Regions from separate parts of the Streptomyces sp. NPDC054956 genome, predicted to be linked through region 2. Evidence: riboswitches for the same ligand, from Rfam matches in the RefSeq annotation. Region 2 holds a riboswitch; the other holds the start of a gene.
What was found. A riboswitch is a leader RNA that binds a small molecule or an ion and turns the genes downstream of it on or off. The one in region 2 is predicted to bind glycine.
Positions count from the first base shown of each region.

Region 1: it holds a riboswitch for glycine, as region 2 does, so the genes downstream of both, gcvP (aminomethyl-transferring glycine dehydrogenase) here and gcvT (glycine cleavage system aminomethyltransferase GcvT) in region 2, are expected to answer to the same signal.

Region 1 covers NZ_JBSGXB010000098.1:9,477-13,680, forward strand. The annotation lists gene ACWGDE_RS17615 (DNA polymerase IV) at 1-1,189, shown strand, start outside; gene ACWGDE_RS17620 (PRC-barrel domain-containing protein) at 1,203-1,568, opposite strand; glycine riboswitch at 1,688-1,786, shown strand; gene gcvP (aminomethyl-transferring glycine dehydrogenase) at 1,985-4,204, shown strand, end outside.
Region 2 covers NZ_JBSGXB010000118.1:9,701-13,904, forward strand. The annotation lists gene ACWGDE_RS19760 (enhanced serine sensitivity protein SseB) at 1-692, opposite strand, end outside; gene ACWGDE_RS19765 (AAA family ATPase) at 742-1,368, opposite strand; glycine riboswitch at 1,620-1,723, shown strand; gene gcvT (glycine cleavage system aminomethyltransferase GcvT) at 1,908-3,023, shown strand; gene gcvH (glycine cleavage system protein GcvH) at 3,151-3,531, shown strand; gene glyA (serine hydroxymethyltransferase) at 3,548-4,204, shown strand, end outside.

The sequences.
Region 1 (4,204 bases), on a different contig from region 2:
CGCGCGGACGGCGCGGGCCGTGGGGGAGCGGCTGCGGGCCGACATCACGGCCGCGACGGGGCTCAGCGGATCGGTCGGGCTGGCCGGGTCCAAGATGCTGGCCAAGGTGGCCTCCGAGGAGGCCAAGCCGGCCGGACTGCTGCTGATCGAGGTCGGTACGGAGCGGGAGCACCTCGCGCCGATGTCCGTACGGACCCTGCCCGGGGTGGGGCCGGCCACCGGGGAGCACCTGCGGCGGGCCGGGATCACCACGGTGGGGGAGCTGGCCGCGGCCGGCGAGGACGAACTGGTCCGGATGGTCGGGCGCTCGCACGGGGTCGGGCTCTACCGGATGGCTCTGGGGCTGGACGACCGGCCGGTGGTCGCCGAGCGCGACGCGAAGTCGGTGTCGGTCGAGGACACCTTCGACGTGGACCTGCACGACCGGGTCCGGATCCGGGGCGAGGTGCAGCGGCTCGCGGACCGGTGCGTGGAGCGGCTGCGGGCCTCGGGGCACTCGGGGCGGACGATCGTGCTCAAGGTCCGGCGCTACGACTTCTCCACGCTCACCCGCTCCGAGACCCTGCGGGGGCCGACGGACGATCCGGCGGTGGTGCGGGAGGCGGCCGCGCGGCTGCTCGAGGCGGTGGACACCACGGGCGGGGTGCGGCTGCTGGGCGTGGGCGTGACGGGGCTGGCGGACTACACGCAGGAGGACCTCTTCGCCTTCGCGCAGGCCGGGGCGGACGGGGCCGTGGAGGAGGATGCCGGTTCGGCCGCGCCGGCCGGGGTGGCGGCCCGGTCCGGTGGAAGCCAAGGGGAGGGCGAGATGTCCCCCGCCCGCTCCGCCCCGGAGTCCCGCGCTTCGATCGCGGGCGGGGCCGGCAGTGCGCCCGCGGACGCTCGACCCGGTGCGGACGCACCGAGTGCCGCGGAGCCCTCCGAGGCCGTGCCCGAGCGGCGGTGGGCGGCCGGGAGCGATGTACGGCACGCGGTGCACGGCCCCGGGTGGGTCCAGGGCAGCGGGGTCGGGCGGGTGACCGTACGGTTCGAGGAGCCGGGATCGGAGCCGGGCCGGGTGCGGACGTTCCTGGTGGACGACCCCGAGCTGGAGCCGTCCGATCCGCTGCCGCTGGTGGGGGACCGGAGCGCGGGGGCCGCGGACGGCGCCGCGGCCCGGCAGGACCCGGCTGCCCGGCAGGATCCGTAGGCCCCCGGCCGTCTCAGCCCTCGTCGCCCGCCAGGCGGCCGAAGTCGCGGGTGAACTCGCTGGGGAGGGTCACGTCGAGGCCGTAGTGGTGGTACAGCTGCAGCTCCTGTTCGGGGGAGAGGTGGCGGCCGACGCCGAAGTCGGGGGCGTCCTTGATGAGGGAGCGTTCGAAGGGCACGTGCAGCGTGTCGCCCACCATCTCGCTGGGCTCCAGGGGGACGAAGGCGTCCCGGCTGAAGAGGCCGGTCCGTACGGCGGCCCATTCGGGGACGCCCGTGGCATCGTCGAGGTAGACCTCGTCGACGGTGCCGATCTTGGTTCCATTGCGGTCGAACGCCTTGCGGCCGATCAGGCTGCGCGGATCGATGTCGGTCTGCACGGTCCGGTCCCTCCATTTGGTCGCAACTCCTCCGTAATGACTACAAAAGTGCATTTCTGGAGAGGGGGCCACTCGAGGGAGGTGGTCGGATCCTCGCTGGTAGGCTGGGTTACGGCTGTTGACCCTGTGCGGGAGAGTCCTCCGAGTGAGTTCGACGGAGGCGCCGAAGGAGCAAATCCTCCCCGGAATCTCTCAGGCATACGTACCGCACGTGGTGAGGCCACTCTGGAAAGCAGGGGCGGGTACCGGGCGCGCAGTGCCGGTTCCCCTCCTCACCGACGGTGAAAGCCGGTCCTCGCGAGCGATCCTCGAGCGGCCCGGTGAAACTCTCAGGTTGTGATGACAGAGGGGGAGGCCGTCCGGGTGCCCGCGCCGAGGCACCCCTCGCAGGTCGTACGACCAGGAGGCCTCCGTACATGACCGCCAACCGCATTCCGCTCTCCCAGCTGGAGCGAGGCATCCCCTTCGAGCAGCGCCACATCGGCCCGGATGCCGAGGCGCAGGCGAAGATGCTCGCCCAGGTGGGCTACGGCTCCCTGGACGAACTCACCGCCGCCGCGGTACCGGATGTGATCAAGACCACTGCCGCGCTGAACCTGCCCGAGGCGCGGACCGAGGCCGAGGTGCTCGCCGAGCTGCGCGAGCTCGCCGACCGCAACCAGGTCCTCTCCTCCATGATCGGCCTGGGTTACTACGGCACCTTCACGCCGCCGGTGATCCTGCGCAACGTCATGGAGAACCCGGCCTGGTACACGGCGTACACGCCGTACCAGCCGGAGATCTCCCAGGGCCGCCTCGAGGCCCTGCTGAACTTCCAGACCGTCGTCGCCGAGCTGACCGGCCTGCCGACCTCCGGTGCCTCCCTGCTCGACGAGGGCACCGCGGCCGCCGAGGCCATGACCCTGGCCCGCCGCGTGGGCAAGGCCAAGGGCAACGTCTTCCTGGTGGATGCCGACGCGCTGCCGCAGACCATCGCCGTGATCGAGACCCGCGCCGAGCCGATCGGCATCGAGATCGTCGTCGCCGACCTGTCCGAGGGCATCCCGGCCGAGATCGCCGAGCGCGGCGTCTACGGCGTCCTGGTCCAGTACCCGGGCGCCTCCGGTGCCGTGCGCGACATCAAGCCGGTCATCGACCAGGCCCACGAGCTCGGCGCCATCGTCGCCGTCTCCGCCGACCTGCTCGCCCTGACCCTGCTGACCTCGCCGGGCGAGCTGGGCGCGGACATCGCGGTCGGCACCACCCAGCGCTTCGGCGTCCCGATGGGCTTCGGCGGACCGCACGCCGGCTACATGGCCGTCCAGGCCAAGCACGCCCGCTCGCTGCCCGGCCGCCTCGTCGGCGTCTCCGTGGACGCGGACGGCAACAAGGCCTACCGCCTGGCGCTGCAGACCCGTGAGCAGCACATCCGCCGCGAGAAGGCCACCAGCAACATCTGCACCGCGCAGGTGCTCCTCGCCGTCATGGCCGGCATGTACGCCGTCTACCACGGCCCGGACGGCCTGCGGACGATCGCCCGCCGCACCCACCGCTACGCCAGCCTGCTGGCCGCGGGCCTGACGGCCGGCGGGGTCGAGGTCGTGCACGGCTCGTACTTCGACACCCTCACCGTCCGGGTTCCCGGCCGGGCCGCCGAGGTCGTGGCCGCCGCCCGCGAGGGTGGAGTCAACCTCTTCCAGGTCGACGCCGACCTCGTCTCCATCGCCTGCGACGAGACGACCCTGCGTGCCGACATCGAGGCCGTCTGGGGCGCCTTCGGCGTCACCGCGGACATCGAGGCGCTGGACGGGACCACCGCCGAGGCGCTGCCCGAGGGCCTGCTGCGCTCGGACGCGTACCTGACGCACCCGGTCTTCCACCAGCACCGTTCCGAGACCGCGATGCTGCGCTACCTGCGCAAGCTCTCGGACAAGGACTACGCGCTGGACCGCGGCATGATCCCGCTGGGCTCCTGCACCATGAAGCTCAACGCGACCACCGAGATGGAGTCGGTCACCTGGCCCGAGTTCGGCCAGCTGCACCCGTTCGCCCCGGTCGAGCAGGCCGAGGGGTACCTCACGCTCATCACCGAGCTGGAGGAACGTCTCTGCGAGGTCACCGGCTACGACAAGGTCTCCATCCAGCCGAACGCCGGCTCCCAGGGTGAGCTCGCCGGCCTGCTGGCCGTGCGCGCCTACCACCGGGCGAACGGCGACGAGCAGCGCACCGTCTGCCTCATCCCGTCCTCCGCGCACGGCACCAACGCCGCCAGCGCCGTGATGGCCGGCATGAAGGTCGTCGTCGTCAAGACCGCCGACGACGGCGAGGTGGACGCGGACGACCTGCGCGCCAAGATCGAGCAGTACCGCGACGAGCTCGCCGTGCTGATGATCACCTACCCCTCCACGCACGGTGTGTTCGAGGAGCACGTCGCCGACATCTGCGCCCAGGTGCACGACGCCGGCGGCCAGGTCTACGTGGACGGCGCCAACCTCAACGCCCTGGTGGGCCTGGCCAAGCCGGGTCACTTCGGCGGCGACGTCTCGCACCTGAACCTGCACAAGACCTTCTGCATCCCGCACGGCGGCGGCGGCCCGGGCGTCGGCCCGGTCGGTGTCCGGGCGCACCTGGCCCCGTACCTGCCCAACCACCCGCTG
Region 2 (4,204 bases):
CGTACGCGCGTAACGATGAAGTCGACGACCGGGTCCTCGGCGGCGTCCAGGAGGATCAACTGCACAGGCCAGGGCGCCGGAACGCGTGCGAGCGCGCGCCCGAGGGCCTCCATCGGAGCGTTTCGCATGTCGGGCTCCCATCCCAGCAGTCGGACACCGATGTACAGCTCCGGCGCCCCGGCCTCGACGCTGGCGAGGCAGCGGTAGGCCGCCGCGACGACTCCGGTGGCGCGGAACTCCTCCCCGGCGGCGGCCAGGAACTCGACGGGATCCTCCTGCCAGTCCGGCTCGAAGAGCCGGACCCGGCCGCCGGTGGCGGGCCCGTCGAGCGGGCTGCGGCCCGCCCGGCAGAGCTCCGCGACGGCGGGCGGGGGCAGCGGGACCCCGACCGCCCCCTCGGGGTTGACCGCGATGCCGAGCTGCGGGGGCAGGCCCCGGGCGAAGTCCACGGCGGGGGCGACGGCGAAGTCCATGGCGGGACCGGCGCAGGCGCGGAACTGCTCCTCGGAGCTGTAGACCGGGACGTACGCGGCGCCGTTGATCTCCATGGTGGGCAGGCTGAGGCTGTTCACCCCGCCGGGCAGCGGGATCCACACGGAACTGCGCCCGAGCACCTCGAGGATCCGCCCGCCGGCTTCCGCCTGCCCGAGCGCCGCCCCGAGCACCTGCTCCAGCTCGTTACCCGGCCACATGTACGCCTCCACCAGCTCGCCCTCGTCTCGCCCAGAGATTAACGGTCGCCTAGCGGAACCCGATCACCCGCAGCCGCGAGGCCGCCGGGCGGTCCAGCAGGGTCACCGACGCGCAGCCCGCCGGCGGGCGGCCCGCCTCGGCCTCGCGCAGCAGCCGGGCCACCGCTCCCCGGTGCCGGGCGAAGGCGTACGCCGACACGCCCCGGCCCCGCGCGGCCTGCCCGGCCCGGGCCTCCTCGGGGGTGGTGTCGAGCAGCACCAGGTGCAGCGCGCGACCGCGCCGCCGGGCGGACCCGGCGAGCAGGGCCCGTACCCAGCTCTGGGTACCGCAGTCGTGGACGACGGCCGAGGCTCCGGAGCGCAGCACCCGCCACAGCCCCCAGTAGTGCGCGATCCGGACCGCCGGGCGGTACACCGCGTACGGCACGGCGGCCGGCATCCGGCGCTCCCACCGCTCGCGGGCGTCCTGGGAGTCGATGCCCCCGCCCTGGGCGGCCCGCTTGATCAGGGTGCTCTTGCCGCCGCCGGGCAGTCCGGAGACCACCACGACGTCCCCCTCGGCGAAGTGGAGCCGCTCCGGGCCCGCCGCGCTCGCGCGCAGGTCCCGTACCGGACCGGGCGCCTGCGCGGCCGCCGCCGTCCTGACCGTGCCGCGTTGGGCCGGCACCCCGGTCACGGCTCCTGTGCCCGCCCCCGGGGACGCTGCCCCCGCCGCGCCCGCGGCCGTACTCGTCGTCGCCAGTACTCCGAATCTCCGCACAGTGATCGCCTCCCCCGCATCGGGTCACCGGGACCCATCCCCCTGAGTGTAAAGAGACGGTAATCCGGGACCACCGGTTCCGCTCCGCTTCCGGACCCCCTCCCCCATTCGGTCGCACGCCGTGCAATGATGTGCGCCATCTGGACACCAACTGCATACCGGCCGCTTGAATCCGCGCGGGAGAGTCCCGGCACGCCGCAAGGCGGTGCCCGGGCGCCGAAGGAGCAAGTACCTCCCTTGAATCTCTCAGGCCCCGTACCGCGTGGATGAGGCAGATCTGAAAAGCGAGCCGCGCCACCGCCCGTGAGGGCACCGGCGACGGCTCCACCCAAGGTGCAAGTCGAAGACCTTCCCCTGGAAGCGGGGAACTCTCGGCGAACCTCTCAGGTTCCGATGACAGATGGGGAGGAACTCCTCCTCGTCATGTCATGCCCTGGGACCCGGGAGCCACACCCATGAGTACTGCCCCCCGCCTGACCGCCCTCGATGCGCTGCACCGTTCCCTCGGTGCGACCATGACCGACTTCGCGGGCTGGGACATGCCCCTGCGGTACGGCAGCGAGCGCGACGAGCACAACGCCGTCCGCACCAAGGCCGGCCTGTTCGACCTCTCCCACATGGGCGAGATCACCCTGACCGGCCCGGAGGCCGTCAAGGTCCTGGACTACGCGCTGGTCGGCAACATCTCCACCGTCGGCGTCGGCCGTGCCCGCTACACGCACATCTGCCAGGAGGACGGCGGGATCCTCGACGACCTGATCGTCTACCGCCTCGGCGAGACCGAGTTCATGGTCGTCGCGAACGCCTCCAACGCCCAGGTCGTCCTGGACGCGATCACCGAGCGCGCCGCCGGCTTCGACGCCGAGGTCCGCGACGACCGCGACGCGTACGCGCTGATCGCGGTGCAGGGCCCCGAGTCCCCCGGCATCCTCGCCTCCCTGACCGACGCCGACCTGGACGGGCTGAAGTACTACGCCGGCCTGCCGGGCACCGTCGCGGGCGTGCCCGCGCTGATCGCGCGTACGGGCTACACCGGCGAGGACGGCTTCGAGCTGTTCGTCTCCCCCGAGCACGCCGTGGAGCTGTGGCAGGCGCTGACCAAGGCGGGCGAGGGCGTCGGCCTGGTCCCGGCCGGTCTGTCCTGCCGCGACACGCTGCGCCTGGAGGCGGGCATGCCGCTGTACGGGCACGAGCTGACCACCTCCCTCACCCCGTTCGACGCGGGGCTGGGCCGGGTCGTGAAGTTCGAGAAGGAGGGCGACTTCGTCGGCCGCGCCGCCCTGGAGGCCGCCGCCGAGCGCGCCGCCACGAACCCGCCGCGCAAGCTGGTCGGCCTGATCGCCGAGGGCCGCCGCGTCCCGCGCGCCGGCTTCTCCGTGACCTTCGACGGCCAGGTCGTCGGCGAGGTCACCTCCGGCGCCCCGTCCCCGACTCTGGGCAAGCCGATCGCGATGGCTTATGTCGACGCGGCGCACGCCGCGCCCGGCACCTCCGGCGTGGGCGTGGACATTCGCGGTACGCATGAGGCGTACGAGGTCGTGGCTCTGCCGTTCTACAAGCGGCAGAAGTAATCCTGTCCGCTGTGCACGGAGATCCGCGGGCCCCACGGGTCTCCCGCACGGCCGCCGCGCCGCGCCCCGTCTCGGCAAGCAAGACCACCGTTCGTATCCACTCCCCCGCATCCAGGAGAATCAGGTCATGAGCAACCCCCAGCAGCTGCGTTACAGCAAGGAGCACGAGTGGCTGTCGGTCGCCGAGGACGGCGTCTCGACGGTCGGCATCACGGAGTTCGCGGCCAACGCGCTCGGTGACGTCGTCTACGCCCAGCTTCCCGAGGTCGGCGACACGGTGACCGCAGGCGAGACCTGTGGCGAGCTGGAGTCGACCAAGTCGGTCAGCGACCTGTACTCCCCCGTCACCGGTGAGGTCGTCGAGTTCAACCAGGACGTCGTGGACGACCCGGCCCTGGTGAACTCGGCCCCGTTCGAGGGTGGCTGGCTCTTCAAGGTGCGCGTCACGGAGGAGCCGGCCGACCTGCTCTCCGTCGACGAGTACGCCAAGCTCACCTCCGGCAACTGACCCCAGGGGACCGAAGATGTCTGTACTGAACACTCCTCTGCACGAGCTCGACCCGGACGTCGCCGCCGCCGTCGACGCCGAGCTCCTGCGCCAGCAGTCGACCCTGGAAATGATCGCGTCGGAGAACTTCGCTCCGGTCGCCGTCATGGAGGCCCAGGGCTCGGTCCTGACCAACAAGTACGCCGAGGGCTACCCGGGCCGCCGTTACTACGGCGGCTGCGAGCACGTCGACGTGATCGAGCAGATCGCGATCGACCGCATCAAGGCGCTGTTCGGCGCCGAGGCCGCGAACGTGCAGCCCCACTCGGGCGCGCAGGCCAACGCGGCCGCGATGTTCGCGCTGCTGAAGCCGGGCGACACGATCATGGGCCTGAACCTGGCCCACGGCGGTCACCTGACCCACGGCATGAAGATCAACTTCTCCGGCAAGCTCTACAACGTGGTCCCGTACCACGTGGACGAGACCGGCGAGGTCGACATGGCCGAGGTCGAGCGCCTCGCCAAGGAGTCCAAGCCGCAGCTGATCGTCGCGGGCTGGTCCGCCTACCCGCGCCAGCTGGACTTCGCCGCCTTCCGCCGCATCGCGGACGAGGTCGGCGCGTACCTGATGGTCGACATGGCGCACTTCGCCGGCCTGGTCGCCGCGGGTCTGCACCCGAACCCGGTGCCGCAC